Regions from separate parts of the Bacillus sp. NP247 genome, predicted to be linked through region 2. Evidence: predicted binding sites of a transcription regulator. Region 2 holds the regulator's gene; the other holds the start of a gene.
What was found. Region 2 encodes LexA, which represses DNA repair genes until DNA is damaged. Its sites were predicted from a motif close to CGAACATATGTTCG; they were not measured.

Region 1 (16,307 bases), 1.3 Mb from region 2:
AACCCTTGGTCTACCTAAACCTGGTCCTTTCGCTTTACCGCGTTTTTCTTCTAGTCCTTTGATTCCTTCAGTTTCAAAGTGTTTCACCCAACGACTTACAATCGAGTGATGAATACCTAATTCTTTCGCAATGTTTTTATAACTCATGCCGTCTTTTAAGTATAAATCTATAGCTTGTTTCTTAAATTCTACATCGTAAGTGACTCTAATTTTCCCCATAAAAAATCCCCTCCATAGTAAACAGGGTAATGTGCTTTCTTTTTCCTGTCTACTATAAGGGGATCATATCATTTTGATAGATGCGGCTCTTTTTATTACTTTGGTATCGTACTGTTCGAAATGATAAATCATAAAATGATACGATTAACAATTTGATAATGATCGGACTTCAGTTATATATTTTTTAAAGTCTGGATATTGAGATACAGTTTGGCAGGTAGGGGTGAGTAGTTGATTAATTAAAGATACATTTGTAATTACTTCGTTACAAGGACCGTAGAATGTAACTTTTAGCTTTGAATTCGGGGGAACTTTGAATACGATAGGGATTTTTTTCATTAAATAAACTCCTTACATATAGAAGGTGTATGTGTTAATCTTCTTTTGAATGTGAAGACATTTAAATATAATATGTAAATTTAGTGTAGTTGCTTATTATAGATGCCGTATTGGTACATGGAATCTCATTCCAGCATAATACTTGAAGTTAGGAAAGAAACATAGCATATTTTTCTTAAATTGATTCATTATTATAAATAGTGAACGTAAGAAAATAATATAAATGCCTTATGCAATTTTAAAACAATTACATATTATGGTAATGAAAATTGTATAAGGAGGTAGAATGAAAGAATGGAAGAAAATGTACAAGTTGAGCTTTCACCACCGTGGATTACGTATTTTAATGAGCTTAAAAATTCTATAGGCGCTGATCCGACTATAACAGTGGGTCCGCTTATTCCAGTTGGTGGGAACTTTATTATTTTAGTACAAGCTATGAGTGATGAAAAAGCGATAGCATTAGCTACGCTTCTTAAATCTTTCGTGGAATTTGGAAACGTAAGTGTAACGGTTGTTGTTAGTAACGCAGAAAGTGTGATTGTAAATCCGCTTCCATGTCCACTAGATGCATTTGAAATTGCACATTTATTTCAAGTAGCGCTAGAAAATAATCCTTATTTTCAACAAGTTGTTGTACAGCCACAGCTACCAGGTGGAGCGAATGTTATTTTTCCAGTTTTTGCTGCGAAAGTTATTCAATTTTTTAACGATGATATCTCAAACCTTTGCCAAACGTTTACAGGTGTTGCTGCCAATGTATTTCATGATGTAATGAACGACGTTGTGTGCGATATCCCTATTTTATTCTCTACAAGCTGCGTTACAAGCAATGATGATGTACGATTTGTAATTGAAGGGAATATAGAAAATAAGGATATAACACCAAAATTGTATTATTAAAATGTGAAAAGACATTTTCCTGAATCGAAAATGTCTTTTTCTTGTACATAAAGGAAATAATAAAAAGACAGCTTTTATTATTTAGCTGTCTTTTTACAGGGAGATTGAAAAATATTGGAGGTCAGTCATGAGTATAAGCTAAAATAGCTTACATATAGTATGCACATTATTTATAGTTTTATCCCGATATTTAGTATGAAATAAACGCAAGTCTATCGTTTGCAAATGCAAAAAAGAAGAACTTGAGTATTATGGATAAAAAGAAATTATTTAGTTTTAAAAAATGATGAAAATATATTTATTTGTCTTATAGAAGCTTGCTATTAGGCATATGGGTCTAGCAATAATACAAGCTTTGAATAGGATAATAAAAAGGAGTTGATTAGTAATGGGTTATATTGTAGATATTTCGAAATGGAATGGAAATATTAATTGGGATATTGCAGCGTCTCAACTAGATTTAGTTATTGCTAGAGTTCAAGATGGCTCGAATACGGTCGATTTTATGTATCAAGGTTATGTGAAAGAAATGAAGAAACGTAGTATTCCATTTGGAAATTATGCATTTTGCCGTTTTATATCTATATCAGATGCAAAAAAAGAAGCGCAAGATTTTTGGAATCGTGGCGATAAAAACGCCAAATTTTGGGTGGCAGATGTAGAAGTTCAAACAATGGTAGATATGCAGGGCGGGACGCAAGCATTTATTGATGAATTACGCCGATTAGGTGCAAAAAAAATTGGTTTATATGTAGGGCATCACACGTATATATCATTTGGAGCTCGCAATATTGATGCTGATTTTATTTGGATTCCTCGTTATGGAGGGAATAAACCAGCATATCCGTGCGATATTTGGCAATATACTGATTCAGGAAATGTTCCTGGTATTGGGAAATGTGATTTGAATCAATTAATTGGAAATAAGGATCTTTCTTGGTTTATAGGTACAAACAAAACAAATCAATCAAGTATAGATAATACAAAGCAACCAAATGGAATGGGTATTGCAGTTTCAAAATATGATGATGGATACGGCATTAATTTATATGAAAATCCTGCAAATCCACAGTTCACAGGAAGACTTACGAAAAAAATCCCATATTTAATCTTTAAAGGTTATTGGGGAGGTGGCGAAAAAGATATGATTTGTTTAGGTGGTGAACAGCAGTGGGCTAAGTTAGAACACTTTAATGTGCAATGGTTTTATGCATATTCAAAATACGCACCTGGATATGAAATTAGAACGTACGATGGACCAAACGGGAATGATACAGGTGCGGTCGATGGGAAGGTCCCTTATCGTATTTGGAATCGTCAAGATGGATATATAGATATAGGTGGGAACAAATGGATCAAAGAAGAACATGTGCAGATTAAATGATGTTAAAAAGTCGGCTTTATGCCGGATTTTGTATTTAATAAAGCTTGTCTTTGGCATGAAGAGAAATACTTGCGGAAAACACATTAATTTCACAATAGCGCTGTATAGTTCCTAATATACATTTATCAAAGTGAGGTATTTTAATTGAAAAAGAAAAAGCTATTTATGGGAACTATTATTACATGTGTGGCGCTAACATTGTCTGCGTGTGGTTCCTCAGAAAATGTTGCAACATCAAAAGTAGGAAACGTGACGGAGAACGAGTTAAGTAAAGAATTAAGGCAAACATATGGAAAAAGTACTTTATCTCAAATGATGTTAAATAAGGCATTGCTAGATAAATATGAAGTATCAGATGAAGAAGCTAAAAAACAAGTAGAAGCAGCGAAGGAACAAATGGGTGACAAGTTTAAAGTGGCTTTAGAGCAAGTAGGATTAAAAAATGAAGATGAATTAAAAGAGAGAATGAAGCCAGAAATTGCACTTGAGAAAGCGATTAGAGCGACTGTCACAGATAAAGATGTGAAAGATAACCATAAACCAGAAATGAAGGTAAGTCACATTTTAGTGAAAGATGAAAAAACTGCGAAAGAAGTAAAAGAGAAAATAAATAATGGTGAAGATTTTACTGCTTTAGCGAAACAATATTCGGAAGATACTGGTTCAAAGGAACAGGGCGGAGAAATAGCTGGTTTTGCTCCTGGTCAAACTGTGAAAGAATTTGAGGAAGCTGCATATAAATTAGATGCAGGGCAAGTAAGTGAGCCAATAAAAACATCATATGGTTATCATATAATAAAAGTGACAGATAAAAAAGAATTGAAACCATTTGATGAAGTGAAAGATACTATTCGAAAAGATTTAGAACAACAAAGACTACAAGATGCGACAGGTAAATGGAAACAACAAGTAGTCAATGATCTATTGAAAGAAGCGGATATTAAAGTAACTGATAATGAATTTAAAGATACATTTAAATTCTTAGATGAAAAGTAAGGTTTAGAAGAAAAACAGAGGTTTAGCATAGTGCTATATTTCTGTTTTTTAATTTTTAATAGAAAAGGGAACTCATATAGAGTTCCCTTTTCTCGTTAGTGTGTGAGTTATAAATAGATAGTAAGACAATACAATATTACATTTAAATATTAAGAATTACAATAGAAAATTTTGGTGTAAATAAAAAAAATAAGCAATTACTTCGCAAAATGTTGAACTGATAATGTTTTAGTTAATTAATTTTGTTAAATATAAACCAAATGTATTTTTAATATTTTCTTAGAAATTGAATAGAGTACATAATTTAAAGAATGGTACATATCATATTTATTGGAGTATAAATTAACTTTATAGGAAGTGCAAAGAAATTTGATTAATAAAAGGGAGTAATCAATGAGTACGAATAAACTTCATATATTAAAGTTGCATTTTGTTTAAAAAATTTACATGTTGCACTTCCGAAAGAACGTTAGTTCGTATATAATTAGAACAAACGTTCTTTCGGGGTGGGGATTTCTACAAATGCATAAATAGTTTTTAATTAGAAAGCTACGCTACATATAAATAAGAGATGGATAAAGTGTATTTAGAAGTGGAATTTTTATTTTTATGAATAGATAGATGTAGAAAATTGAGGAGTAAAGAAAATGAATTATGAAAAGATACAGGAAAAAGGAAGAGAGTGGGTTCCGTTTACAGTAATGTCGGAACAATTATTAAGTATGAAAAAAATTATTGGAGAGAAATTAAAAGTCCAAAGACCGCTAATAACGAATGAAGCGAAAGAAAGCATTTCAGATAAATTATTAACTTCATTATTGTCTGAAGAAGAGATGTTAGTGACATATTTTGAAGAAGGATACATACTTACGAGTTATATGACAGTGGTTCATATAAATCCAATTCAACAAATTGTAAAATGTACAGATGCATTTTATAAAACAAATATATTTTCTGCAATGGACATAATTGATGTAACCTAAAAGAAGCTGAATTTTGAAGTTTAGCTTCTTTAATTTATCCAGCTATTTACGGACAGACAGATTCACACCTCAAAATTCGACTGTGAGTCAGGCTACCTGTAAAAACCTAATTTTTTGAAGAGATGAAGAACTAAATGAAAAAGCAGCTAGATGCAAGCTAGCTGCTTAGTCCCAGGGAAAGGGAGAAAAAGATTGGCACTCAAAAAATCGACGATAGCTGTGTATCAGCCTGAGTATAGTATAGACAAATTTAAAAATGTTATACAAAAATGATTACAGATCTGGTTAGGCCGTACCAACTTGGTTTTGATCTGCTAGATCAGAATCAAATGTATTAGTCGCGCTAACCCCACTAAAAGTGTTCACTACGAAACCAACGTTAGATGCGCCAGAGCCGTTATAAGCTTTCGTATTCTCTTTTGGAGAAACATTGTAGAAATCACCTAAGTTGAAAGATCCGTTACTATTTTGTACAACTAAATTCCCAACAACTGAGGGCATAATTTTCACCTACTTTATAAGTAATTGTTTGCATTACTATATGGAGGTATAGTCTAATTGGTTCATTTGACAAATATTCCGGAATAGAAAAATGTTTGAAGCTTTGTTTAATCAATCGAGCAAAAAGTATGTTAAAATTAATGAAGAGTGGAATTTTAAAAAGAATAAATTTGAATAATTAATATATACGGAATTAAAGGAGGCGAAATGTAATGGATAATGTTATAAAAACAGTGGATTTAACAGATGCAGAATCAAGTAAACTTGTTGCTTTTATTTATAGTAATGATGTTACATTGATCGAAAAAGCATTTTGTCCTAATGAAATAAAATTAAAGTTTAATGAAATAGCAATTTTATCGGCAATTAAAACCGCATATATTACGAAAATATCTATAAGGAAAGAACTTGAAGCGATTTTTCACGATACAGGTGTTTTATTAGTGAAGAAAAATGTTGAAAGGAATAGTATTCAATCTATAACAATGCATTTTGAGCAATTTAAAAAGCTGCAAAATGAGATTGAGAATTTATATAAAAGTATGTTATAAAACTAGGTGGAAATTCTTTGATAGAGGTGGGCTCTGTTAAGTTGAAAAAGTGGATTGAAAAGTATTTGGATGAATCGAACTGTAAACATAAATAGGGTTTTATTAAAATACAAGATAATAAAAATGGTAAATTGGGTGTAACTTTTATTCGTCGGTGTGAGAAATGTGGGAAGAGAAGATACAATTTTAAAATAATAACGATATAAACAAAAAGAGTAATTATGATAATTACTCTTTTTGTTTGTAATATGTAATATCAAAAATACTTCTAAAGTATGAAATGAATTGATACTTAAGTGAGAGGTTGAATAAGAATAAAAAGAGTAATATTAATTGAAAGGAGGAGATGAAGTTGGAGCGAAACGACATTGGGAAACTTGTAATTATTACTGGAGTAACGCAAGGGTTAGGACGTGCAATGGTTGATAGGTTTCATGAATTGGGATGGAACATAGCAGGGTGTGGACGCTCAAAAAATAAAATTGAAGAGCTTAATAAATATTACGGTGCTTCACATGATTTTCAAATAATTGATGTTTCAAATCATCACCAAGTTAGTAAATGGGCAAGTGGTATTCTTAATAGGTATAGGGCACCCGATATGTTAATAAATAATGCATCGATTGTTAATCAAAATGCACCGCTATGGAAAGTTACCGCTCAAGAATTTGAAAGTGTAATGAGTGTAAATGTGAACGGGGTAGTAAATGTCATTAGAGCATTCGTCCCGGCGATGATAGCTAGGAAAGAAGGAATTATTATTAATATGAGCTCTAGTTGGGGAAGAGAAGGCGAGGCTGAACTTGCGCCATACTGTGCTTCGAAGTTTGCTATTGAAGGTATCACTCAGTCTATGGCAATGGAACTGCCAAATGGCATGGCCGTAGTTGCTTTAGATCCAGGTGGAAGTATTAGCACTCCAATGCTTCACTTATGTGCACCTCAATATGTAAAAGAATCTCCTACACCTGAAATGTGGTCACATAAAGCAATTCATTATATATTAAATATATCAATAGATAAAAATGGAGATTCATTGACATGTCCGGTAGGCATTTAATGTTCAGATAGGTATTAAATGTTATATTCACAGATTTAAAGGACAAGCATATATTGAATTATGTGGGAAGCATTTGCAAAGTATACATTCATCGAGAAACTCCTTGTCAAAAAGAGCGCCTGAAAGGTGCTCTTTTGTATTATTATTACATTATGTGATGCACAAAATTACATATGAAAAATAAAATAATGAATTAAAGGTGATATTTGTTTATTTCGAATGTACTAGAAAATTTTAATATAGGTGATGGGAAATGAACCTACGCGATTTAGAATTGACAGGGGCATGGTTTCAAGTAGGAGGAAATCTTATAGCAGCTATTGGAACAACTAGAGGGTTTGCAGGAGAAGAACAGATTGAGTCGGATCTTGTTATTGTAGGGAGTTCATTACAAGCCCTCGGATATATATTACAAATTATAGCAACTATTGATGTGAAAGATGAAGATAAATGTGAGGAGCAAGATGTAACTGTAGATAATAAAAATAAAGCGCTAGCGAAAACGGGGATTGAGTTATTAGCTTTAGGTAATATTTCTAATGTAATAGGAACGTATTTTAATCTAAATGAACAAATAAAAGAAAATGATTTCCTTATAATTACTGGAAATAGTTTGCAATCAATTGGAGCTTTTTTAGGAGTAGAAGTAGCATTGAATGAGATAAATGGAACACAGTGGATTATTGTATTAGGGAATTCAATGCAAAGTTTAGGTGCAGGGTTACAAGCATATGAGGGTATTCACAATATATCAAAAGAAGAAAAGGAAAATGAAGACAGTAATATAGATAAAGAAAATCAACGTATAATAGGGCTAATAGGTATTTGGATACAGGCAATAGGTACTGTAATTTCAGCAATTGGATTAACAGAAATAGTAGAGGAACAAAGATTGGAATCTAAGAAAAGGCAATGAAATACTCATTTAAATGAAGTTTGGAGTATTTCAATTTTAGAAGTAGGACAAGATTGATGTGATAATTCTTTTTGTAGGCTTTTTCATATGGGCGTAGAATATACATATAAACGAACAGGTGAAAATAGCTTATTAACGTTAGTGAGAGGCTCTTCATTTAGTTATACTATTATATGTGGTTTTTGTAATGATGAGTTCTTATATACGTCTTTAGAAATAACATGATTTCATAGGTTTGATAGTATAGGAGATGGATGGGTAAGAATTGAAAAATAAACATTAAGGAGTTTTTCAGACATGATGTACTTATTAGCAATTCTACTTCCGCCGGTAGCTGTTTTATTTTGCGGAAAGCCGTTTCAAGCGATTATTAATTTCATTTTAACCTTAATTTTTTGGGTTCCAGGAGCGATACACGCAGTTCTTATCGTACATGATAAAAAAGCCGACAGGCGACTTAAAAGACAAATTCAAGCGTACGATGAAATTAATAAAAGAAGATAGAAGGTGAATTGCAAGTGAAAACATACAAAAAAAGAAAGGGAATTTGATTCGCCTTTCTTTTTTTGTATGCCAATCAAGTTTAAATTTTAGTGTAGCGGTAAGAATTTTTAATATAGGTATTATGATAATAACTTTTAGAGTGTGCGTTTAATAAACCGGTGTAAATACTTTCTGGTACGTTAAAGAAATCATACATACCATTCTTTAGTTGAATACGTAAAATCATAGAAAAAGGATTATAGCCAACAGCAACTATATTTCTTGATATAACGGGAGATAATTTTATCATTACGCAACTCCTTACTTTTCATTTAAGGTGTTTTCTTGTAGGCAAGGGGATGTGGTATTGAAATCCTTATAATTAAAGGGGTATTATACTTATATGTAAGATATTAAATGTTCGTTATACGTAATTATAAGGAAGTTCACACGAAGTACATATAGTTGTGCTATTTTTATTTCACCTTTGATTTATTAATAAGAAAATATTGACCATTTGAAAAAAAGGTATATTATTTATACGAGGTATTAAAATTCACTTCTTACATTCTATGCTTTAAGGGGCGGTATTATTAGAAAAAAATAGAGGTGAATATAGTTTGTATAAGAAGTATTCCAAAATTTATAATCTGTGAATTGGGAAAATATTGAATGCTTCCGGTTAATAAACTTTCTAAATATAAGTATATTTGTGAAGGTGACCTCAATATTTTATGTAAATCAACGGGAGAATTGAAAGGCAGGAGAAAGTAACATGTCAGAAAATTATCGTTCTCGAGAGGAACGACGACAAGTTCAAAAGAAAAAACAGCCAGCTTCTAAAAAAACAAAACCAAAAGGTAAAACATCGTTTTTTCGTAAATTTTTAATCAGTTGTTTACTACTTGGTATTGTAGGTTTAGTGGCAGGGGTTGCTACCTTTTTCGTTATGATAAAGGATGCGCCAAAACTTGAGAAATCAAAACTTGTTAATCCGTTATCCTCAAAAATTTATGATAAAGACGGGAATTTGGTATATGAATATGGGAAAGAAAAGCGAACGAATGTTACGTATGATCAAATTCCAAAATTAGTAGAAAATGCATTTTTAGCAACAGAAGATGCACGTTTTTACGAGCATAGCGGGGTAGACTTTAAAGGTACTGCCCGTGCGGTTTTAGTCAGTCTTAAAGGAGATTATGGCTCTCAAGGTGGAAGTACGATAACGCAGCAAGTTATTAAAAATTACTTCTTATCGATGGAAAAAACGTCAAAGCGTAAGGTTCAGGAAATATATTTAGCGTATAAGCTAGAACAACAATATTCAAAACATGAAATATTAGAGATGTATTTAAATAAAATTAATTTAGGTAATCGTTCATATGGAATCGCAACAGCAGCGCAAAACTACTACGGTAAAGAATTAAAAGATTTAACATTACCAGAAGTTGCGATGCTTGCCGGTTTGCCGAAAGCACCGAATAACTATGATCCAACGAAAAAAGAAAATGTCGAAAGGGCAACAGAAAGAAGAAATACTGTACTAAACTTAATGAATCGACATGGTTATATTACAAAGGCAGAAATGGAAGAAGCATCAAAAGTTCCAGTAACAGATGGGCTTAAGACTGTAACTGAACAAACAATGCCATATCCTGCATTTATGGATGCGGTTGTGAAAGAAGTAGAAAAAGAATTACCAGATGCTAATATTGGTTCTGATGGTTTAGAAATTTATACAACGTTGGATCCAAAAGCACAGAAATTGGCTGATAATATTTTAAATACAAATATTATTGATTATCCAAATGATAAATTCCAAGGTGCTTTCACATTTATGGATACAAAAACAGGGGAAGTTCGCGCTATAGGTAGTGGGCGCGGTGAAAATAAAGCAGTATTTAAAGGGCATAATATGGCGATTGAATTAGATCGTGCAGCTGGTTCGACAATGAAGCCAATCTTTGATTACGGTCCTGCTATTGAATACTTAAAATGGTCTACTTATCATCAAATTGACGACTCTCCATTTAAGTATTCAACTGGACAAGAAGTGCGAAATGCAGACAGAAGTCATTTAGGCCCAATTACAATGCGTGAAGCATTAAAAATGTCGCGAAATGTTCCGGCAATTAAAACTGCAAAAGAAGTCGGAAGTAGTAAATCAAAAGACTTCTCCGAGAAGTTAGGTATTACATTAAAGCAAACGCCGGATGAATCTACAGCTATTGGTACAAATGAAGTATCGCCAACTGAAATAGCTGGTGCTTATGCGGCATTTGGTAATGATGGTAAGTATACAAAGCCGCATTTTGTTAAGAAAGTAGTTTATCCAGACGGCAAGTCACAAAGTTTTGGACAAAAACCAAAATCAGTTATGGCGGATTCTACAGCATATATGATTACTGATATGCTTCGTTCAGTAGTGACATCAGGTACTGGTACAGCGGCAAATGTGGGCTCTTTAGATGTAGCTGGTAAAACAGGTACAACTAACTATTCTTCAAAACAACTAGCACAATATGGAATTCCAGAAAGTGCAACTCGTGATAGTTGGTTTGCAGGATATACACCGCAATATACGATGGCAGTATGGACTGGATATATGAAAGATGGTAAAAATGAGTATATTAGTAGTAAAAATACGAAAATTGCACAGTTGATCTTTAAAGAAATGATGAGCGAGATGGCTACAGATAAATCACGCTTTAAAATGCCAAGTAGTGTTATTCAAGAAGGTAGCGAGTTACGTATAAAAGGTGAAAAACGTGATTCATCTCCAAATACTAGCGTACCGGATACAACGGAACAACCAAAACAAGATCAACAGCAAAAAACTGAAGAAGAGAAAAAGCAAGAAGAATTAAAGAAACAGGAAGAACTTAAGAAACAAGAAGAGCAAAAGAAACAAGAGGAACTTAAGAAGCAAGAAGAGCAAAAGAAACAAGATGAACAGAATAAGCAAAATGAACAAAACAATGGAAATGGTCAAGGAACGCCAACTCCACCAACCACTGGAGGTGGCCAAGGAACGCCAACTCCACCAACCACTGGAGGTGGTCAAGGAACTCCACCACCACCAACTACAGGAGGTGGTCAAGGAACGCCAACTCCGCCAACCACTGGAGGTGGCCAAGGAACGCCAACTCCGCCAACCACTGGAGGTGGCCAAGGAACTCCACCACCAACCACTGGAGGTGGCCAAGAAACGCCAACCCCACCAACTACTGGCGGGAACACAGGAGAGGCTCCTTCCAATAATGGACAATAAATAATGCATTTTAAAAGCACCAAAGGTACCGGGAAAAACGGTTTCTTTGGTGCTTTTTGTATTATAAAGAGTAATATTATTTTTAAATATTAAAAGTACCATAGAAATTTTGAAAGTAAATTGATGGGAAATGATAAAAAATTTGAGTTGGCGGTATTGGATAACTAGGGCCATAAAAAGTAGTACTACTCGGGTGTGTACCATGATGCCAAAATGAAGGGGTGACTTGGTCAGTCGATTGATATTGTTGCCAAGCGGCAGGAAGTTCGATACCAACATCAGAACTAGCTGTATGAACGGCAGGAACATGTATTGAGGGAGCTGCTGGGACAACGGCGGTTATTCTTGGTGATACCCACATGAAAACGATCACTCCTAAGTTTCAATGATAAAGTAGTATATTCTTTTAATACTTATTAAGGTACACATAGATAGGACTTTTGGTTAAAACATACGTACAAAGTCGTAAGACCAAAACGAATTGAGGATAGACCATTTATTATGAAAAGATACGTCTATTAGCGGAGGGCAAGGGAACATGAAAAATATACAATTGATGTGTTGATTGCAATATTTTACGTGTTTATGGAGGAATTTTAATGGAACGATTATGGACGAAATCATTTATTCAAATGACTATCGCAATGTTATTTTTATTTACAGGGTTTTATTTACTTGTTCCAACGCTCCCGCTCTTTATTAAAGAGATTGGTGGAAATGAATCACAAGTTGGGCTGATGATGGGAATGTTTACGATAGCCGCAGTTGTAATACGACCGATTATTGGAGGTATGTTAGATCAATATGGTAGAAGATCTTTTATTATTTTCGGACTCATCTTTTTTGGGATAACGATGTATTCGTATAATTTAGCATCAACTATTGTCCTTTTAGCTGTTTTACGTGTTATTCACGGAGTGACATGGGCCGTTTCTACAACAGCTGTTGGGACAGCGATAACTGATATTATTCCAGATTCACGCCGTGGTGAAGGTATGGGCTGGTATGGGATGGCGATGACAATTGCGATGGCAATCGGCCCGATGATTGGATTATGGGTTGTACAAAATTATTCATTTCATGGCCTATTCTTATTAGCAACTCTTTTATCCTTTATGGCAGTCATATTATCGTTAATAACGAAAATGCCATTCACGCCACAAAAAGAAAAAGGGGAAATTCAGCTGTTTGAAAAATCCGTTTTATCAATAACGATTGTTGTTTTCTTTTTATCATTTGCATACGGAGGCATAACAACGTTTTTACCGTTATTTGCATCATCAATTGATGTGAATCCTGGAACATTTTTTCTTGTATATGCAATTGCTTTAACAATTGTACGTCCGATTTCAGGGAAATTATTAGATAAGTATGGAGAAGTATTTATCATACTCCCGGCACTATGTATTACTATTTTAGCTATAGTTGTATTAACCATTTCAAATAGTTTAATGGGTGTAATTATCGCAGCGGTATTATACGGTGTTGGATTTGGTTCAGCGCAGCCTGCTTTACAAGCAGCGATGCTTACAATTGTTGCTCCGAGTAAAAGAGGAGTTGCTAACGCTTCATTCTTTACCGCATTTGATTTAGGTATTGGATTAGGTGCGATTTTACTTGGATTTGTTTCACAAGTATTTGGTTACCGTATTTTATTCGCAGGTAGTGCAATTTCAGGATTAATAGCTTTAATTATATTTGTCATTTTTGTAAAACAACGATTTGGCAAAAAGGATTTTGCGTAAACAGGAGGAGCGAAGATGAAAATTTCAATTGATCATGATGCTCTACAATGGTTTAAGGAAGAATTGCGTATAAAGCATGATGAATCTATTCGATTTATACAGCTATTTGCGAGCCCACCTCAAAATTCAGCCCGAATATTCTTTAGGGATTTTTTCTGAGAAATCAGATGGGGAAATAGTGTCAGTTGAGAAAGACGGTAGTTTATTTTTATAGATTTTGATGATCTTTCGTACTTTCAAAACTATGAATTAGTTGTAAGCTATCATAAAGAAACGGAAGAAATTTAATTTAATTATGTAAAATAATAATTTTATTAAAAATAAATAAATTTTATATAAGAATTATATTTATGGGAGTATGAAATAAATATAATAAAAAATCGAGCTGTGCATGAGTGCAGCTCGGTTTTTTATGTTTGTTAAAGAAAAAGGGATTAAAGGTATATTTAGTCGGATTATATGGATAATTGTTATATTTCGTTTTGAAAAATATTAAAAGGATGTCTGTCCTTTCTTTATAAAAGATGAAAGTTATTTTTGAAAAATTGTATTATTACATCGGTAAAAGTATAGGAAACTTATCATTATAAAATAAATTGAAATCTTCTAAAAACTCTGATACATTGAAATAGAAATGTAGTTTCACAGTAATGTAAAGGCTTACAGTTATGTGCACGAAGATCTATTAGGATTGGAGGAAATAATGATGAAAGCTGAAGAAAAATTTTCCCCGGGATTAGATGGTGTAGTAGCAGCGGAGACGAAAATTTCGTTTCTTGACACAGTAAAAGGTGAAATTGTAATTCAAGGGTATGATTTAATCGAACTCTCAAAAACAAAAGAGTATTTAGACATTGTGCACCTTTTATTAGAAGAACATCTACCGAATGAGGATGAAAAAGCAACAATTGAAAAGAAATTAAAAGAAGAATATGCAGTGCCAGAAGGTGTATTCAACGTGCTAAAGGCATTACCTAAGGAAACGCATCCTATGGATGGGTTACGTACAGGTGTATCTGCATTAGCTGGTTACGATAGTGATATCGAAAACCGCTCGTTAGAAGTGAATAAAAGTCGAGGGTACAAGCTTTTAAGTAAAGTGCCAAATATTGTAGCGAATAGCTATCATATTTTAAATAATGAGGAGCCAATTCAGCCCCTGGAGGAATTGTCATATAGTGCGAATTTCTTCTATATGTTAACTGGTAAAAAACCAACTGAACTTGAGGAAAAGATCTTTGATCGTTCCCTTGTTTTATATAGTGAACATGAAATGCCAAACTCTACATTTACAGCGCGTGTAATTGCGTCAACACAATCGGATTTATACGGTGCTCTAACAGGTGCAGTTGCATCTTTAAAAGGAAGTTTACATGGTGGCGCAAATGAAGCGGTTATGTACATGCTTTTAGAAGCTGGCAATGTTGAGAAATTTGAAGAACTATTACAGAAGAAACTTTATAACAAAGAAAAAATTATGGGCTTTGGACATCGCGTATATATGAAGAAGATAGATCCAAGAGCACTTATGATGAAGGAAGCTTTAAAACTGCTTTGTGATGTAAAAGGCGATTATACACTATATGAAATGTGTGAAGCTGGAGAGAAGATTATGGAGAAGGAAAAAGGCATTTATCCGAATCTTGATTACTATGCTGCTCCAGTATATTGGATGCTTGGTATTCCAATTCAACTTTACACACCAATCTTCTTTAGTTCTAGAACAGTAGGGCTATGTGCACACGTAATTGAGCAACATGCGAACAATCGTTTGTTCCGTCCACGTGTAAATTATATTGGCGAGCGACATGTATTTAGTAAATAAAAACAACTGGGGAGTTGTTAGCGCCGCCCGCCAGATGGGTGTTTGACCGACACCCATCATTAATAATAACGAATTTTCGACAGAAAGGGAAGAATAGCATGATTAAAACAAATGAAATTAAACAAAAAGATGCATTATTAGAAGAAATTACGGATTATGTATTAAATAAAGAGGTTACAAGTGCAGAAGCATTCAGTACGGCCCGCTACGTATTACTTGATACACTTGGATGTGGAATTTTAGCACTACAATACCCGGAGTGTACGAAATTATTAGGACCAGTTGTACCAGGAACAATCGTGCCAAATGGTACACGTGTACCAGGAACATCTTATGTGCTAGATCCAGTAAAAGGCGCATTTAATATCGGATGTATGATCCGTTGGTTAGACTATAACGATACTTGGCTTGCAGCAGAATGGGGACATCCATCTGATAACTTAGGCGGAATTTTAGCAGTAGCAGATTATATTAGCCGCGTTCGTATTTCAGAAGGAAAAAAACCATTAAAAGTACGTGAAGTACTAGAAATGATGATTAAAGCACATGAAATTCAGGGTGTACTTGCTTTAGAAAACAGCTTAAATCGTGTTGGTCTTGACCATGTATTATATGTAAAAGTAGCAACAACTGCAGTAGTTGCGAAAATGCTTGGCGGAACGCGTGAAGAAATCTTTAATGCATTATCACATGCGTGGATTGATAATTCTAGTCTTCGTACATATCGTCATGCTCCAAATACTGGTTCACGTAAATCATGGGCAGCAGGAGATGCGACGAGCCGCGGTGTTCATCTTGCAATGACTGCTTTAAAAGGTGAAATGGGTTATCCAACAGCTTTATCTGCACCAGGATGGGGATTCCAAGATGTGTTATTTAACAAGCAAGAATTAAAATTAGCAAGACCACTAGAATCTTATGTAATGGAAAATGTATTATTCAAAGTGTCATTCCCAGCAGAATTCCATGCACAAACAGCTGCAGAATGTGCTGTGAAATTACATCCGGAAATTAAAGAAAGATTAGATGCAATTGATCACATTACAATTACAACTCATGAATCAGCAATTCGTATTATCGATAAAGAAGGTCCATTAAATAACCCAGCTGATCGTGATCATTGTTTACAAT
Region 2 (16,307 bases):
ATCTTAGAAAGTTACCGGAAGAAGAGCGACAAGATATTTTATTTGATTATGAAGAACACTTTCAGTTTGGGATAGAAGAGGGGAAAACTGAATTAGAAATAATAAAGGGACTCGGTTCTCCGAAAGTAATTGCGAAAGATTTGCTTGCTTTGTATCGCTTTGATGAGATGAAAAAGGATCCATCGACTTCAAATATAACAAGAGCTGTCATGGCAGCGGTTGGACTTAGTTTGTTTAATTTTATTATTGTGTTAGCCCCATTAATTGCAATTATAGCTTTTATATTTTCCTTTTGGGTCGGTGGTATTGCTAGTGTAGTGACACCATTTTTCGTTATTTTAAAAGTATTTATGGGTACTTTTATTTGGTTGGATTTTTTCGTTAGTATAACGTTTGTCGGAGTAGGTTTGTTGTTCTGTATTGTAGCTTATTATAGTACGAAGTGGTTTAAAAGATTATGTGTACGCTATGTAGTGTGGAACTTCAAAATGATAAAAGGGGAGTAGATGATGAAAAAAATATTATTAGTAGCTATCGCTTGTATCATTATTGGAGTAATAGGGATTTCACAAACATATGAAAAAGCAGTACAAACTGCAGAAAAAGGAGATAGAGAGGACGTAATTAAAAACGAAACGCTAAAAAATGTAGAAGTTAAGTTAGATGCTGGAGATATTGTTGTCCAAAAATCTCCTGATTCCTTTTTTTATGTAAAGCAAACAGGTGACGTAAGTAAACAGGAGATTCGTATTGCTGAAGATGGTGATACATTAAAAGTCATAGGGAAAATAGAAAAAGGTGTTTCATTTGATTTTTCATTTTACAATTTCGGATTTCAAACGCCTACATTAACTATATTAGTACCTGAACGTTCTTATCAAGAGATAAAAGTAAATTCATCCGCTGGACAAATAGAAATAAGTAATGTGAAAAGTGACCGCGTAAGTGCTGAAACACTCGCCGGAGAAGTGGATTTGAAACATATAACAGCAAAGAGTGTGGAGGGTTCTACAAAAGCTGGTGAGGTGAATTTTAAAAAAGTAATAGGGAAAGCATCAGCAAAAACGGCTAGTGGGGATATAGATATTATTGATCATGATTCTAAATATGATTTAGAGGCAATTTCAACTGCTGGAGATGTAGATATTACTTTATTGGAAAAACCACAAGATGCAGTTATAACTGGGCAAACAGCTGCTGGAGACGTGACAATTTTTAATGAAGAAAATAAAAATATAACGATTGGTAATGGTAGTAAAAAGATTAGCGGCAAAACTGCTGCTGGAGATGTTACTATTGAAACGCGTTAATAATGAATGAAATGAATTCTTTTGAATGAACGGAAATCTATCAAAATATAAAAAGAAGATAATTACTTATATAAATAGGTAATTATCTTCTTTTTATTACTTTTAATGTAAATCACGATATACGCCAATTACTTTTCCAATAACTGACACTTGTTTTAAAATAATAGGTTCTAGTGAAGAGTTTTCCGGTTGTAAACGGAAATGATCTTTTTCTTTATAGAAACGTTTAACAGTTGCTTCGTTATCTTCTGTTAAAGCAACTACAATTTCACCGTTGTATGCAGACTGTTGTTGGCGAACAACAACTAAATCACCATCAAAGATACCAGCTTCAATCATGCTATCTCCAGAAATGCGTAACATAAACACTTGATCTGCTCCAGAAACGATACTAGCTGGAAGTGGGAAGTGATCTTCTACACTTTCGACTGCTGTAATCGGTAAACCGGCAGTAACTTTTCCGACGATTGGAACTTGAATAACAGATTGTGTTTCTATTCGGTTGTCACCTAAAATTTCAATTGCGCGTGGTTTTGTTGGGTCGCGTCGAATATATCCTTTTTCTTCTAGTCGTGATAAATGTCCGTGCACTGTAGAACTAGAAGCAAGGCCGACTGCTTGACCGATTTCACGTACGGAAGGTGGATATCCTTTTTCTTGTACTTTTAGCTTAATAAAGTCGAGAATGTCTTGCTGGCGTTTCGTTAACTTTTCCATGTTTTCTAACACCTCGTTTTCTTTCATTTTTCTTATTATTAAGTATAACATGCGAAAAAACATTCTACAAACATAAGTTCGAACGAAAGACGAATTTATGATACACTATAAGGAAAATATAGTGAGAAAGAAGGGTTCAAAATGAATGCAATTATTTATGCACGTGTGAGCACAACAAAAGAAGCGCAGGAAACATCATTATTGCGTCAAAAAGATGAATTATTGCATTTAGCTGAGCGCTATCAAATGAATGTTACAAAGGTGATTGAGGAGCAGGCTAGCGGTTATACAATTGAACGTGATGGCATATTAGAAGTGCTAGATACAATTCGCGATGAACAAGTTGATGTACTTCTAATACAAGATGAAACGCGCCTTGGTAGAGGGAATGCGAAGATTGCATTAATGCACTGTTTACATAAAGAGGGAATAAAAGTATATACACATACGCATAATGGAGAATTAGAACTCTCTGACTCTGATTCGATGGTGCTAGATATAATTGGGATTGTTGAAGAGTATCAAAGAAAGATCCACAATTTAAAGATTAAGCGTGGCATGCAAAGGGCGATAGAGAAAGGGTTTCGTCCGGAAAATAATTTGAAAAATCGTCATTTAAGTATAGGACGTGAGAAAAAAGAAGTGCCAATTGAGGAAATTGTACGTTTACGCCGGAATGAATTAACTTTTGAAGAAATTGCAGCAACACTTCGTGGTTTTGGTCATGATGTTTCAAAAGCAACTGTACATCGAAGATATGTAGAATATACAAAGCAATTGCTTGATAAAGAGGATTAACTATTGTATGATAATAATCAGTTTTGAGTAGAAGGGGGATTCGAGATGCCAAGTCACGAACTCATTGAACGCATTAACTTCTTAGCGAAAAAAGCAAAAGCTGAAGGCTTAACTGAAGAAGAACAACGTGAGCGCCAATCGCTACGTGAACAATATTTAAAAGGATTTCGTCAAAATATGTTAAACGAATTAAAAGGAATTAAAGTCGTTAACGAAGAAGGCACGGATGTTACACCGGCGAAATTAAAAGCTTTAAAAAAGCAAGATAATGCAAAATTAAATTAAAAGATGGGCGCAGCCCATCTTTTTTATTTGTTAAAATCGTTATTTAATAACTTTCCAGTTGTCATTTTTCGTTGCTTCTATCCTTTTATGCTTCAATATATAGTTAGCGATAAGTTCAGACATATCTGTTGGTATGTCTTTTACTATTGGTTTATTTTGAAACATAAAGAAGTTCCCACCACCGCTTGCACGATAATTATTCATAACAACGTCATATTCTTCATTCATATTAAGAGAAGCGCCTTTATACTGTAAAAACTCTATTCTCTCCCCAATAGGTTTTGAAATGTTTAATACATACGAAATTCCTTCCCACATATCGTAATTATAGTGCGCAGGTTTTGGTTCTATGAATGCAGGATTAACAATTATATCTCCATCTTCATTTAATGTGAAATAAGTAGCAGAGAGTTCGAGAGCATCCTTTATATCTGCTCCAGTCACTCGAATAACCTGTAATGTGTTTGGATAAATATAATTGGTAACGATATCCCGCATTGTGACATGTTGCGGGAAACCTGGAGATGTATTTTGGAACAAACTTGTACAAGAAATAGAGACATTAGCTATTTCCATCTGTATTTTATTTATGAATTCAATAAAAGGATGGTCTTGCAAACGAGTTTGCATAGCATCTAAAATTCGCATGTCCCCATGAATGATTCCAATAGGTTGATCAAGCCAATTTTGTGTTTTCTCTTCATAATCGGCTACCAAGGAAAGAACATCTTTGTCTGCCTCAATTCCTTGTACGGGCAATAACTCTGAATAACTCTCTTTTTTCACCCATTTTTGTTCTGCTTTTTCGAATGTTACTGTTACTTTTCCAACTGAGTGTCCATTGCATCCGGTCTGTAAAACTGTTACACCATTATCCGTTGTTTGAGCAATTTCTCGGTGTTGGTGGCCTGTTAGTAAAATATCTATGCCTTCAATGTCATGGCATATTGCATATCCTTGGTTTTCACCTGTTAAAACTTCAGTCGGTTCTCCAGTTTGTAAATCACGTTCAAATCCTCCGTGATAGGCGACGACTAGTAAATCTGGTTTTTCATGTTCACGGATGTAAGAAACCCATTTTCTTGTAGTTTCGAATGCGTCTTCAAATAGTAGATCTTTAATGTGATGGGCTTGTTCCCAATTTGGGATGTAATGCGTTGTTACCCCTAAAATAGCAATTTTCACATTTGATTCGATATGTTTTATTATATATGGTTTCCCGAAATAAGGTTCTTTTATGTTTTTATCTAAAATGTTTGCTGATAGGTACGGGAAGTTTGCAGTATCTACAGCATGATTTAATATATCCATTCCATAATTGAATTCATGATTGCCGATAATTGCAGTGTCATACTCTAAGTAGTTAGCTAATAAGGACATTGGATTTTTCTTATCTTTTTCGTATGTAGCGTAATGATAAGTAAATGGTGTTCCTTGTATAAAGTCACCGTTATCAATCAAAAGAACGTTTGTATTTTGAGAACGTTCTTTTTTTATGAGAGTAGAAATTTTAGCTAAACCAATTTCTGCTTTGGAGTTATCTTGGTAGTGAATTGGATACACTGTACCATGTACGTCGCTTGTTAATAAAATATTTAAAGTTACAATTTGATTTTGATTCAACACCATTCACCTTTTCTATTGTTATCTTTCAATTAATCATATCAAATATATGAAAAGAATTTTAATGTGAATGTATAGAATGTGTAAAGATTCTGTAAATAAGCAATTGTTTGTAAAAATGTGTGATATATTTCTTCATGTTTATGGAAGATTATTTTATAACAACGAAAAATGGAGGCATTAACATGTTGAAAAAAGTTTTTGCAATGAGCACAACAGTTGTACTAGCAGCGGGATTATTAAGTGGATGTGGAACGAAGGAATCAAGTGCAAGTAAAAATGAAGATACGAAAAAAGGTTATGTACCGAAGACGCTAAATGTTCAATTTGTTCCTTCTCAAAATGCAGATACGTTAGAGGCGAAGGCAAAACCATTGGAAAAGCTATTAAGTGATAAATTAAACATTCCGGTAAAAGTTAGTATTTCAACAAATTACAATACAATTGTAGAAGCGATGGCATCTAAGCAAGTAGATGTAGGCTTTTTACCTCCAACAGCGTATGTGTTAGCACATGAGAAAAAGGCTGCAAACGTAATTTTACAGGCGCAACGTTTTGGGGTAGATGATGAAACCGGAGCTCCCACAAAGGATTTAGTAGATGTTTATAAATCAGAGTTTGTTGTTAAGAAAGATTCTAATATTAATAGTGTAAAAGATTTAAAAGGTAAAAAAATTGGCTATCAAGATGTAACATCATCAGCGGGTTATGTATGGCCTGCGGCTGTATTGTTAAAAGAGGGAATCGATCCGTTGAAAGATGTGAAACCTGTTACATTAAAAGGTCATGATCAGTCACTTATTGCTCTTTTAAATGGTGATGTAGATGCAGCTGTTGTATTCCAAGATGCTCGCAATATTGTAAAAAAAGATTATCCGAATATATTCGATCAAACGAAAATAGTAAAATTTACGGAGAAAATTCCAAACGATACAATTTCTGTACGCTCTGATTTAGATGCAGAGTGGAGCAAGAAATTACAAGATGCTTTCATTGAAATAGGAAAGAATGAGGAAGGGCACAAAATCATTAAAGAAGTATACTCACATGAAGGATATGTTAAATCTGATGATAGTAAATTTGATATTGTTCGTGAATATGGAAAGAAAGTGAAAACGCAATAATACATATGGAAATGGCGACTAACTGGAAAGTGTGTGATTTCAGTTAGTTTGCCGTTTTTCAGTTATTGATAATACATAGAAGGTAGGTAAGATGTGTGATAGAGTTTCGAAATGTTTCCAAAGTGTATCCGAATGGTACAAAAGGATTGAATAATATAAACTTAAAAATTCAAAAAGGTGAGTTTGTTGTAATGGTCGGGCTATCCGGGGCTGGAAAATCTACACTTCTCAGATCGGTAAATCGCCTTCATGAGATCACAGAAGGAGAAATCATTATTGAAGGGGAGTCTATTACTGCTGCAAAAGGAAAAGGATTACGACGCATGCGCCGAGATATTGGTATGATTTTTCAAAGCTTTAACCTTGTGAAGCGATCAACGGTACTGAAGAATGTATTAGCTGGGCGGGTTGGATATCATTCTACATTGCGTACAACGTTAGGTCTGTTTCCGAAAGAGGATGTGGAGCTTGCATTCCAGGCGTTGAATAGAGTGAATATCTCAGAAAAAGCATATGCACGGGCTGATGAATTATCAGGGGGACAACAGCAACGTGTATCAATTGCTAGAGCATTGGCACAAGAAGCAAAAATCATATTGGCAGATGAGCCTGTTGCTTCGTTAGATCCACTGACAACAAAGCAAGTAATGGATGATTTGAAGAAAATTAATGAAGATTTTGGAATTACGACAATTGTAAACTTACATTCTATTGATTTAGCGAGGCAATATGCTACTCGTATTATTGGATTACATGCTGGTGAAATTGTTTTTGATGGATTAGTAGAAGAGGCAACGGATGAAAAATTCGCTGAAATTTATGGGGACGTAGCTCAGAAAAGCGCATTATTAGAGGTGGCAGCAAAATGAATGAAGTGACGATATATTCGAAATCGATACCGAAGCCGCCGAGTAAATTGAAACATATGTTAACGGTTATTCTAGTTATTTTACTGTTGTGGGGTAGTAGTGTACAGGTCGACGCATCATTTTCAAAACTAGTAGTTGGTTTTCCAAATATGATGGATTTATTGAAGGAAATGGTGCCACCAGATTGGAGTTATTTTCAAATTATTACAACAGCAATGTTAGATACAATACGTATGGCGATTATTGGAACGACTTTAGGGGCGATTTTAGCCATTCCACTTGCACTATTTGCCGCAAGTAATGTATTTACTAGTGTATTTTTGTACAGTCCAGCTCGATTGATTTTAAATTTTATACGAACAATACCAGATTTATTATTAGCGGCTATTTTTGTAGCGATTTTTGGAATAGGACCACTTCCAGGTATTTTGGCTCTTACTTGTTTCTCGATTGGACTCGTAGCGAAATTATTGTATGAGTCCATTGAATCAATTGATCCAGGTCCATTAGAAGCGATGACAGCTGTAGGAGCGAATAAGGTGCAATGGATAGTTTATGGGGTCATTCCGCAAGTGAAAGCGCACTTCGTCTCCTATGTACTTTATACATTTGAGGTGAATGTACGTGCAGCAGCTGTTCTAGGTTTAGTAGGAGCAGGTGGTATTGGATTATATTATGATCGTACACTTGGATTTTTACAATATCAACAAACTGCCTCCATTATTATTTATACCCTTTTTGTTGTATTGCTAATTGATTATATAAGTACATTGTTGCGGGAGAAATTATAATGAGTAAAACGACGATAATCATACCAAAACCGAAGAAACTAAGTGTAAATCGCTGGATTATTTTTATAGCACTTACAGTTGTATATGTATGGGCCTTTTCAGGAGTCCCGTTAGAGGGAATAAAGAATACGGCGGGAGAAATTACAAAAGCAATTATGACAGGCGTATTAAACCCAGATTGGTCGTATGTATCTTTGCCAGATGGTGAAGATTTATTACATGGTTTAATTGATACGTTCGCAATTGCGATATTAGGTACATTTATTTCTGCTTTTTTATCTGTTCCATTTGCTTTTTGGGCGGCAACGAATATGAGTAGTGGAAAATTAACTTCAGGAACTGGGAAATTTGTACTTAGTTTTGTTCGTACATTTCCAGAATTAGTTATGGCTCTTTTATTTATAAAAGCTGTTGGTCCAGGCTCTTTTGCCGGAGTTCTAGCTTTAGGGTTACACTCTATCGGAATGTTAGGGAAACTATATTCGGAAGGAATTGAAAATATAGATAAGGGACCGACGGAAGCGTTAATAGCAACGGGTGCAAATCGGTTTCAAATACTTTGGTATGCGGTATTACCACAAGTGTTACCGGATTTTCTATCGTATACGTTATACAGGTTCGAAATTAATGTACGATCCGCTGCGATTTTAGGTGTTATTGGAGCAGGTGGTATTGGTACGCCATTAATTTTTGCACTTAGTTCACGTAATTGGTCTCGTGTGGGAATTATTTTATTAGGTATCATTTTAATGGTAATTATAATTGATTTTATTTCAAGTTCTATTCGTAAGCGAATTATTTAACTTATTTTAAAAGCGTCTAATTCAGATGCATTTTTGTATTTTTAAGTGTTTATCAAAAAAGTTGGTATAGAATAAATTAGTGTATTTGTATAAAAATACAGATAATTCCCTTTCTTTTTAAAATAAAAATAATAAAAAAGTATGTCATATTGAATGCCCATACATTCCCGTAATCACTGTTTTTTTTATGGGAAATCAAAAAAACATCAACATATTTGTCGATACATGTTGTATAATCTTGCGTGGGAAGCTATCATATAAATGTATAAAACGTTTACTAACATACGCGAAGGGAAGAATAGCATGTCACATTCAATCGAACAACTTTCTATCAACACGATTCGCACATTATCCATTGATGCGATTGAAAAAGCAAACTCTGGTCACCCAGGAATGCCAATGGGTGCAGCACCAATGGCTTATACATTATGGACTCAATTTATGAAACATAATCCAAATAACCCAACGTGGTTTAACCGCGATCGTTTCGTATTATCTGCAGGTCATGGTTCAATGTTATTATACAGTCTACTTCACCTATCTGGTTATGATGTAACAATGGATGACTTAAAGAACTTCCGTCAATGGGGAAGCAGAACTCCAGGACATCCTGAGTACGGTCATACTGCAGGTGTAGACGCAACGACTGGTCCACTTGGACAAGGTATTGCAACTGCTGTAGGTATGGCAATGGCTGAAAGACATTTAGCGGCTAAATATAACCGTGATGCGTATAATGTAGTAGATCATCATACATACGCTATTTGTGGTGATGGAGATTTAATGGAAGGCGTTTCTGCTGAAGCATCTTCATTAGCTGCTCATTTACAATTAGGTCGTCTTGTTGTGCTTTACGATTCAAACGATATTTCATTAGATGGCGATTTAAATCGTTCATTCTCTGAAAGTGTAGAAGATCGTTACAAAGCATACGGCTGGCAAGTAATCCGTGTTGAGGATGGAAACGATATTGAAGCAATCGCGAAAGCAATTGAAGAAGCGAAAGCTGACGAAAAACGCCCAACGCTAATTGAAGTAAGAACGACAATTGGTTTCGGTTCTCCAAACAAATCAGGAAAATCAGCTTCACACGGTTCTCCACTTGGTGTAGACGAAACAAAATTAACGAAAGAAGCATATGCTTGGACTGCTGAACAAGACTTCCATGTAGCAGAAGAAGTATATGACAACTTCCGTAAAACAGTACAAGATGTTGGTGAAACGACGCAAGCTGCGTGGAACACGATGCTCGGTGAATATGCACAAGCATATCCAGAATTAGCAAACGAACTGCAAGCAGCAATGAACGGTCTTCTTCCAGAAGGTTGGGAACAAAGCTTACCAACTTATGAATTAGGATCAAAAGCAGCAACACGTAATTCTTCAGGTGCTGTAATTAATGCTATTGCAGAGTCTGTACCATCATTCTTCGGTGGATCTGCGGACCTTGCTGGTTCTAACAAAACATACATGAATAACGAAAAAGACTTTACAAGAGCTGATTACAGCGGTAAAAACATTTGGTACGGTGTACGTGAGTTCGCAATGGGTGCAGCAATGAACGGTATTGCACTTCATGGCGGTTTAAAAACTTACGGTGGTACGTTCTTCGTATTCTCTGACTACTTACGTCCAGCAATTCGCCTTGCAGCATTAATGCAATTGCCTGTAACATATGTATTCACACATGATAGTATTGCTGTTGGTGAAGATGGTCCAACACATGAGCCGGTTGAACAATTAGCAGCACTTCGTGCAATGCCAAACGTTTCTGTTATTCGTCCAGCAGACGGTAACGAATCAGTTGCAGCTTGGAGACTAGCTCTAGAATCTACAAAAACACCAACTGCATTAGTGTTAACTCGTCAAGATCTTCCAACATTAGAAGGTGCAAAAGACGATACTTATGAAAAAGTAGCAAAAGGTGCATATGTAGTTTCTGCAAGCAAGAAAGAAACTGCTGATGTAATCTTAATTGCAACTGGATCTGAAGTAAGCTTAGCAATCGAAGCGCAAAAAGCTTTAGCAGCAGACGGCGTTGATGCAGCTGTTGTTAGCATGCCATCTATGGATCGCTTTGAAGCTCAAACTGCTGAGTACAAAGAATCTGTACTACCAAAAGCAGTAACGAAACGTTTCGCAATTGAAATGGGTGCTACAATTGGATGGCACCGTTACGTAGGTCTTGATGGAGATGTACTAGGTATTGACACATTCGGTGCTTCTGCTCCTGGTGAGAAGATTATGGAAGAGTATGGATTTACTGTAGAGAACGTTGTTCGTAAAGTAAAAGAAATGCTTTAATGATTGTAGAAAAATCTCTCCAGCATGGGGAGATTTTTCTATGTAATTGAGTTTTTTCGACAGGAAAAGTTTTTTCTCTCTCCGTAGTCAGACAATCATTGCAAATTTTCTCTTATATAATGTAGGGAAAAGGTTGTCCAGATCGGGAGGGAAAAAATGAAAATGTATGAATTGTACTTAATTCAAGAGGATATTGCGAAAGCTTACTTTGGTCGTGAATATTTGTTTTTTGATTTATTTGCTCGATTTTCAGAATCTGGGTCCCTTTCGGAGAAGAAAGTATTATATAAACAAATGACGTATATTACGATGCCGTTACAAGTAATGAAAATTGATCATAAATTAGAACAAGCTTTGCGTGTTCTTGGTAAATATGAAAGAACAAATCATACTCATACGCTCGATACAGGAGCCGAATACGGCGAAATAATGGTGAAACCACAATATATTCGAATGAATACTTCTGGAAATGTATCCATGGAAACAACTTTCTTTGAAGTGCTTAGAAAATGTGAGTTAACATTTTTAGCGATGGATTATGAAAATAAAAAGTACGGTTGGTTAAATCCTCTCAAACAAGTACGAACATATGTGTAAAAAATGTCGAATAGTATCTTGTCTTATTGAAAAGGTTTTAGTACACTGTAAGGTAGACAACATGAAGGAGGAAAAGATATGCCAATGTGGTTAGGTATTCTAGTGGGCGTAGTAGCACTAGTAGCAGGCGTGGCGTTAGGATTTTTCATTGCCCGCAAATATATGATGAATTACTTACAAAAAAATCCACCAATTAACGAACAAATGTTAAAAATGATGATGATGCAAATGGGACAAAAACCTTCCCAAAAGAAAATCAATCAAATGATGAGCGCGATGAACAAGCAACAAACAAAATAAGCGCAAAAGGCACTCTTACCGGGTGCCTTTTTCTTTTGGGTGCAAAAGATATTTAAAACTTTTAAAAATTCTGTATATTTGTTACACTGAAAATATCGCTCATTTTAAGGGAGGAGGGTAAATATGAAAGTGTTTTTTAATTTAGCTTGGTTTTTTAAACAAGAAAAACGAGCGTACATAATCGGAATTATTATGTTATTTGGTGTCGCGCTTCTTGAACTTGTAGCGCCAAGAGTACTAGGCATTGTAGTAGATGAGATTAATAATGGAACATTAACGTCTGAAAAATTGTTGAACTGGGTTATTCTATTAGTAGTTGTAGGAATTACGATGTATATATTACGTTACTTATGGCGTATTATGATTTTTGGATCTTCTTTAAAACTAGCTCGTCAATTGCGAAAGAATTTATATGAACATTTTACAAAGATGAGCCCATCCTTTTATCAATCACGTCGTACGGGCGACTTGATGGCACATGCGACAAATGATATTCAGGCGATTCAACAAACTGCTGGGTCAGGTGTGTTAACACTCGTTGATTCATTAGCTGTTGGAGGATGTGTACTCGTAGCGATGGGGTTTACAATTAGCTGGAAGTTAACGTTATTAAGTTTAATTCCGATGCCAATTGTAGCTATTTCTACAAATTATTATGGAACTTTACTGCATAGAAGATTTCATAAAGCACAGCAATCGTTTTCTGAAATCAATGATAAAGTACAAGAAAGTATGAGTGGGATGAAGGTAATTCGCTCACTTGGACAAGAGAAAGAGGATTTACAATCGTTTCGGAAGAAATCGGAAGATGTCGTACATAAAAATATGCTAGTCGCACGTATTGACTCGTTATTCGATCCAACGATTGCCCTAATTGTCGGATTTTCATTTTTAATCGCAATTTGTTACGGATCATTATTAGTTGTACGGGGTGAATTAACTGTAGGAGAATTAGTAACATTTACAACATACTTAGGGACTCTTGTATGGCCAATGTTAGCTTTTGGATGGCTATTTAATATTATGGAGCGTGGACGTGCTTCGTATGATCGTGTGGAGAAAATACTTTCACAAACTTCTGATGTAGTGAATAAGGAAAATGCTATACATGCTATAGCAAGTGGTGATGTTTCGTTTGCTGTTGATTCGTTTTCTTATAAAAAGAATGAACTATTAAACTTAAAAGATATTTACTTTAACTTAAGAAAAGGTGAAACGTTAGGAATTGTAGGGCGTACCGGTGCAGGGAAGACGACGTTATTAAAATGTTTAATTCGCGAGTATGACCACTTTAATGGTGAATTAAAAGTTGGTGAGCGGGATATTCGAGATTTAACACTTCACGGTGTACGCTCTGCAATTTCATACGTGCCGCAAGATCATTTTTTATTTTCAGCGAGTATTGGGGAGAACATTGCTTTTGGAAAGGCCGATGCTACATATAAAGAAATTAGTAGGGCTGCTGAGATTGCTTGTATTCATAATGATATTATTCAATTTTCGGAAGGGTACGACACGGTAGTAGGTGAAAGAGGGGTTTCGCTATCGGGAGGCCAAAAACAGCGAATTTCCATTGCACGTGCGTTATTAACGAATGCTGAAATTTTAATTTTAGACGATTGTTTATCAGCTGTAGATGCAAAAACAGAAGAAACTATATTAACTGCATTGAAACGAGAAAGAGCAGAAAAAACAACGATTATTACTGCGCACCGTTTAAGTGCGATTCAGCATGCAAATCTTATTCTTGTTGTTGATGAAGGTAAGGTTGTACAGCGAGGAACACATGAACAACTAATGAATGAAAATGGTTGGTATAAAGAAATGTACGAAAGCCAGCAGTTAGAGACGTTGGTAGAGAAAGGAGGCGTATGATGGCTAAGAAAAAGCGGAGTGATTTAAGGAGATTGCTTTCTTATATGAGACCATATAAGGGATTATTAGCATTAGCATTTTTATTTCTAGTTGGTGCAACTGTAACTGAAATGATGGGTCCTTTTTTAATTAAACAATTTCTTGATGAACACTTAGTACCACGTGACTTTGAACAATCAGCACTTGTTACTCTATTTGTAGTGTATATTATTGCTCACTTATTAAAAGTATTATTTACTTATTTAGACTTATTGTACTTTCAAAATATCGCTTTTAAGATTGTTCAAGATATGCGAGTCGAAGTGTATGAACATGTTCAAAAGTTGTCATTAAGTTTCTTTGATCGTACGCCGATTGGTACGCTCGTATCTCGTATAACGAATGATACGGAAGCGATTAAAGATTTTTATGTTAGTGTACTATCAACATTTGTGAAAAATGTAGTCTTTTTAGTAGGGATTTTAGTAGCGATGTTTTTACTAGATGTAAAATTAGCGCTATTTTCTCTTATATTAATTCCAATTATGTTTGCGATTATGGTACTGTATCGCCGGAAAAGTGCAGCTTTTTATTTAGAGGTACGTAATCAACTGAGTGTATTAAATGCAAAGCTAAATGAGTCCATTCAAGGGATGAATATTGTTCAAGTGTTTCGGCAAGAAAAGCGGATGAGAAAAGAGTTTGAAGAAGTGAACAACAAGCATTATAGTGCTGGACGTCGTACATTGAAATTAGATGCATTACTTTTACGTCCAGCAACAGATCTTGTTCATATTGTAGCAATTGCGTTAGTTCTTGGTTTATTTGGAATTGACGCTTTAAAGAGCCCTGTGGAAGTAGGGGTTTTATATGCTTTCGTTAACTATATTCATCGTTTCTTCCAGCCAGTAAATGAGATGATGATGAAGCTATCTTTCTTCCAGCAAGCGCTCGTTTCATCATCACGTGTATTTCATTTAATGGATGATAAAGATTTAGCTCCTGTTCAAATCGGGAGTGAAAATCCACGAGTAGTTAACGGAGAAATTCAGTTTAAAGATGTTACTTTTTCATATGATGGAAAGCGTGACGTTTTAAAAAATGTATCTTTTCACGTAAAGCCAGGGCAAACGGTTGCTTTCGTTGGACACACTGGTAGTGGTAAGAGTACAATTATGAATTTATTAATGAGATTTTACAATATTAAATCAGGTAATATTGTAATAGACGGAGTGGGTTTAGAGAAATTTGAAGAACAAGAAATTCGAAAGAAAATTGGTCTTGTGCTGCAAGATGCATTTTTATTTGCTGGAAATGTAAAGCAAAATATTCGTATGTATAATGAAGAGATAACGGATGAAGAGATAGAAGAAGCAGCGCGGTATGTGCAAGCGAATACGTTTATTGAAAAATTACCAGAGAAATATGATACAGAAGTAGTCGAAAGAGGAGCTGCGTTTTCTAGTGGTCAAAGACAATTAATTGCTTTTGCTAGAACGATAGCAACTAATCCGAAAGTATTAGTGTTAGATGAAGCGACGGCAAATATTGATACAGAAACAGAGGAGGCTATCCAAACGGCATTGCAGCAAATGCGAAAAGGTAGAACAACGATAGCGATTGCACACAGATTGTCTACAATCCAAGATGCGGATCAAATATTTGTTATGCATGAAGGGGAAATCATAGAAAGAGGAACACATCAGGAGTTACTTAGTAAACAAGGACTTTACTACAATATGTACTTGCTACAAAATAAAGGGAGTTTACAAAAGGCCTTGTAATTACAAGGCCTTTTTTGAGGTGTTAAAAGTGTATTAATGGAGTTTCTGGTGGACGGTGTAGTTTCAATTCCACTTTCTTCTTAAACATCTCAACAAAATAAATATAGTAGAACTTTATTACTATAGCATAAACGTCGTGTCCACTAACTGAAGTTATACATATTGTATACAGAATAAAAAAATTGATAGGAGCTTTTATATGCAAAATAGATCCAGTTCAAATGTTACGTTTATCGATGTGTCTCATTGGGAAGGAAACATTGATTGGAATGCTGTGAAGTCATCTGGCATTCCAGCGGCGTATGCAAAAGCGACGGAAGGTGTGAACTATATTGACCCTACTTTCGTTCAAAATGTACAAGCTGCGAGAAATGCGAATGTATTAATCGGTGCATATCATTTTGCGCACCCAGAACAAAATGATGCAATTTCAGAAGCGAAATATTTTGTGAATATATTACAGGGTAATCAGACGGACTTAATTCCTGTATTAGATTTAGAATCGCCAACGGATACTAGCAATAGTAGTTTAACGGGTGCGACTATATCAAATTGGGCAAGAAGTTTCGTAAATTATGTGAAACAAGCTACTGGGAAAAGTGTAATGTTATATACAGGAGTTTGGTATATTAATGAATTTGGAATTAACGGGTTAAGTGACATTCCACTATGGATTTCCAGATATTCTAGTATACCGCCTGCTGATGCTGGTGGATGGACAGAGTGGACAGCATGGCAGTACACAGATTCTGGTCAAATTTCAGGTGTAGGAAATTGTGATGTATCAGCAGCTGTTTCATTAGAAGCTTTACAAGGAAATGGAGCAAGTGGTGGAGGTAATGTTCCCACGCCTAATAATGCGACTCCAGTATACGGAGTTGCTGTAATTAATGGAGATAATGTGAATTTACGAAGTGGACCATCTTTACAGTCTAGTGTAATTCGCCAATTGAATCGTGGCGAATCATATGAAGTTTGGGGAGAACAAGATGGATGGCTCTGCTTAGGGACAAATCAGTGGGTATATAATGATTCAAGTTATATTCAGTATAAACATTATGTAGCAACTATTACTGGCGATAATGTGAATCTGCGAGACGCTCCATCATTAAACGGGAATGTTATAAGACAGTTACATCATGGTGAAT

Region 1: the regulator LexA is predicted to act here: its motif matches at 4,332-4,345, upstream of KPL75_RS25370 (YolD-like family protein).

What each region holds. Positions count from the first base shown of each region.
Region 1 covers NZ_CP076653.1:4,869,456-4,885,762, forward strand. Annotated here, with positions in the region: gene KPL75_RS25345 (transposase) at 1-219, opposite strand, end outside; gene KPL75_RS25350 (hypothetical protein) at 364-558, opposite strand; gene KPL75_RS25355 (hypothetical protein) at 853-1,461, shown strand; gene KPL75_RS25360 (glycoside hydrolase family 25 protein) at 1,850-2,845, shown strand; gene KPL75_RS25365 (peptidylprolyl isomerase PrsA) at 2,990-3,841, shown strand; gene KPL75_RS25370 (YolD-like family protein) at 4,489-4,824, shown strand; gene gerPF (spore germination protein GerPF) at 5,110-5,325, opposite strand; gene KPL75_RS25380 (hypothetical protein) at 5,538-5,876, shown strand; gene KPL75_RS25385 (SDR family oxidoreductase) at 6,229-6,936, shown strand; gene KPL75_RS25390 (DUF6944 family repetitive protein) at 7,190-7,852, shown strand; gene KPL75_RS25395 (YqaE/Pmp3 family membrane protein) at 8,150-8,356, shown strand; gene KPL75_RS25400 (KTSC domain-containing protein) at 8,436-8,645, opposite strand; gene KPL75_RS25405 (transglycosylase domain-containing protein) at 9,111-11,606, shown strand; gene KPL75_RS25410 (hypothetical protein) at 11,689-11,967, opposite strand; gene KPL75_RS25415 (MFS transporter) at 12,206-13,351, shown strand; partial or broken gene KPL75_RS27575 (HesB/YadR/YfhF family protein) at 13,367-13,639, shown strand; gene mmgD (citrate synthase) at 14,055-15,176, shown strand; gene prpD (2-methylcitrate dehydratase) at 15,275-16,307, shown strand, end outside.
Region 2 covers NZ_CP076653.1:900,348-916,654, reverse strand. Annotated here, with positions in the region: gene KPL75_RS04785 (DUF1700 domain-containing protein) at 1-506, shown strand, start outside; gene KPL75_RS04780 (DUF4097 family beta strand repeat-containing protein) at 507-1,310, shown strand; gene lexA (transcriptional repressor LexA) at 1,413-2,027, opposite strand; gene KPL75_RS04770 (YneB family resolvase-like protein) at 2,169-2,825, shown strand; gene KPL75_RS04765 (DUF896 domain-containing protein) at 2,871-3,110, shown strand; gene KPL75_RS04760 (bifunctional metallophosphatase/5'-nucleotidase) at 3,150-4,733, opposite strand; gene KPL75_RS04755 (phosphate/phosphite/phosphonate ABC transporter substrate-binding protein) at 4,919-5,857, shown strand; gene phnC (phosphonate ABC transporter ATP-binding protein) at 5,953-6,726, shown strand; gene phnE (phosphonate ABC transporter, permease protein PhnE) at 6,723-7,517, shown strand; gene phnE (phosphonate ABC transporter, permease protein PhnE) at 7,517-8,320, shown strand; gene tkt (transketolase) at 8,624-10,624, shown strand; gene sirA (sporulation inhibitor of replication protein SirA) at 10,781-11,221, shown strand; gene KPL75_RS04725 (YneF family protein) at 11,300-11,521, shown strand; gene KPL75_RS04720 (ABC transporter transmembrane domain-containing protein) at 11,645-13,396, shown strand; gene KPL75_RS04715 (ABC transporter ATP-binding protein) at 13,396-15,159, shown strand; gene KPL75_RS04710 (GH25 family lysozyme) at 15,359-16,307, shown strand, end outside.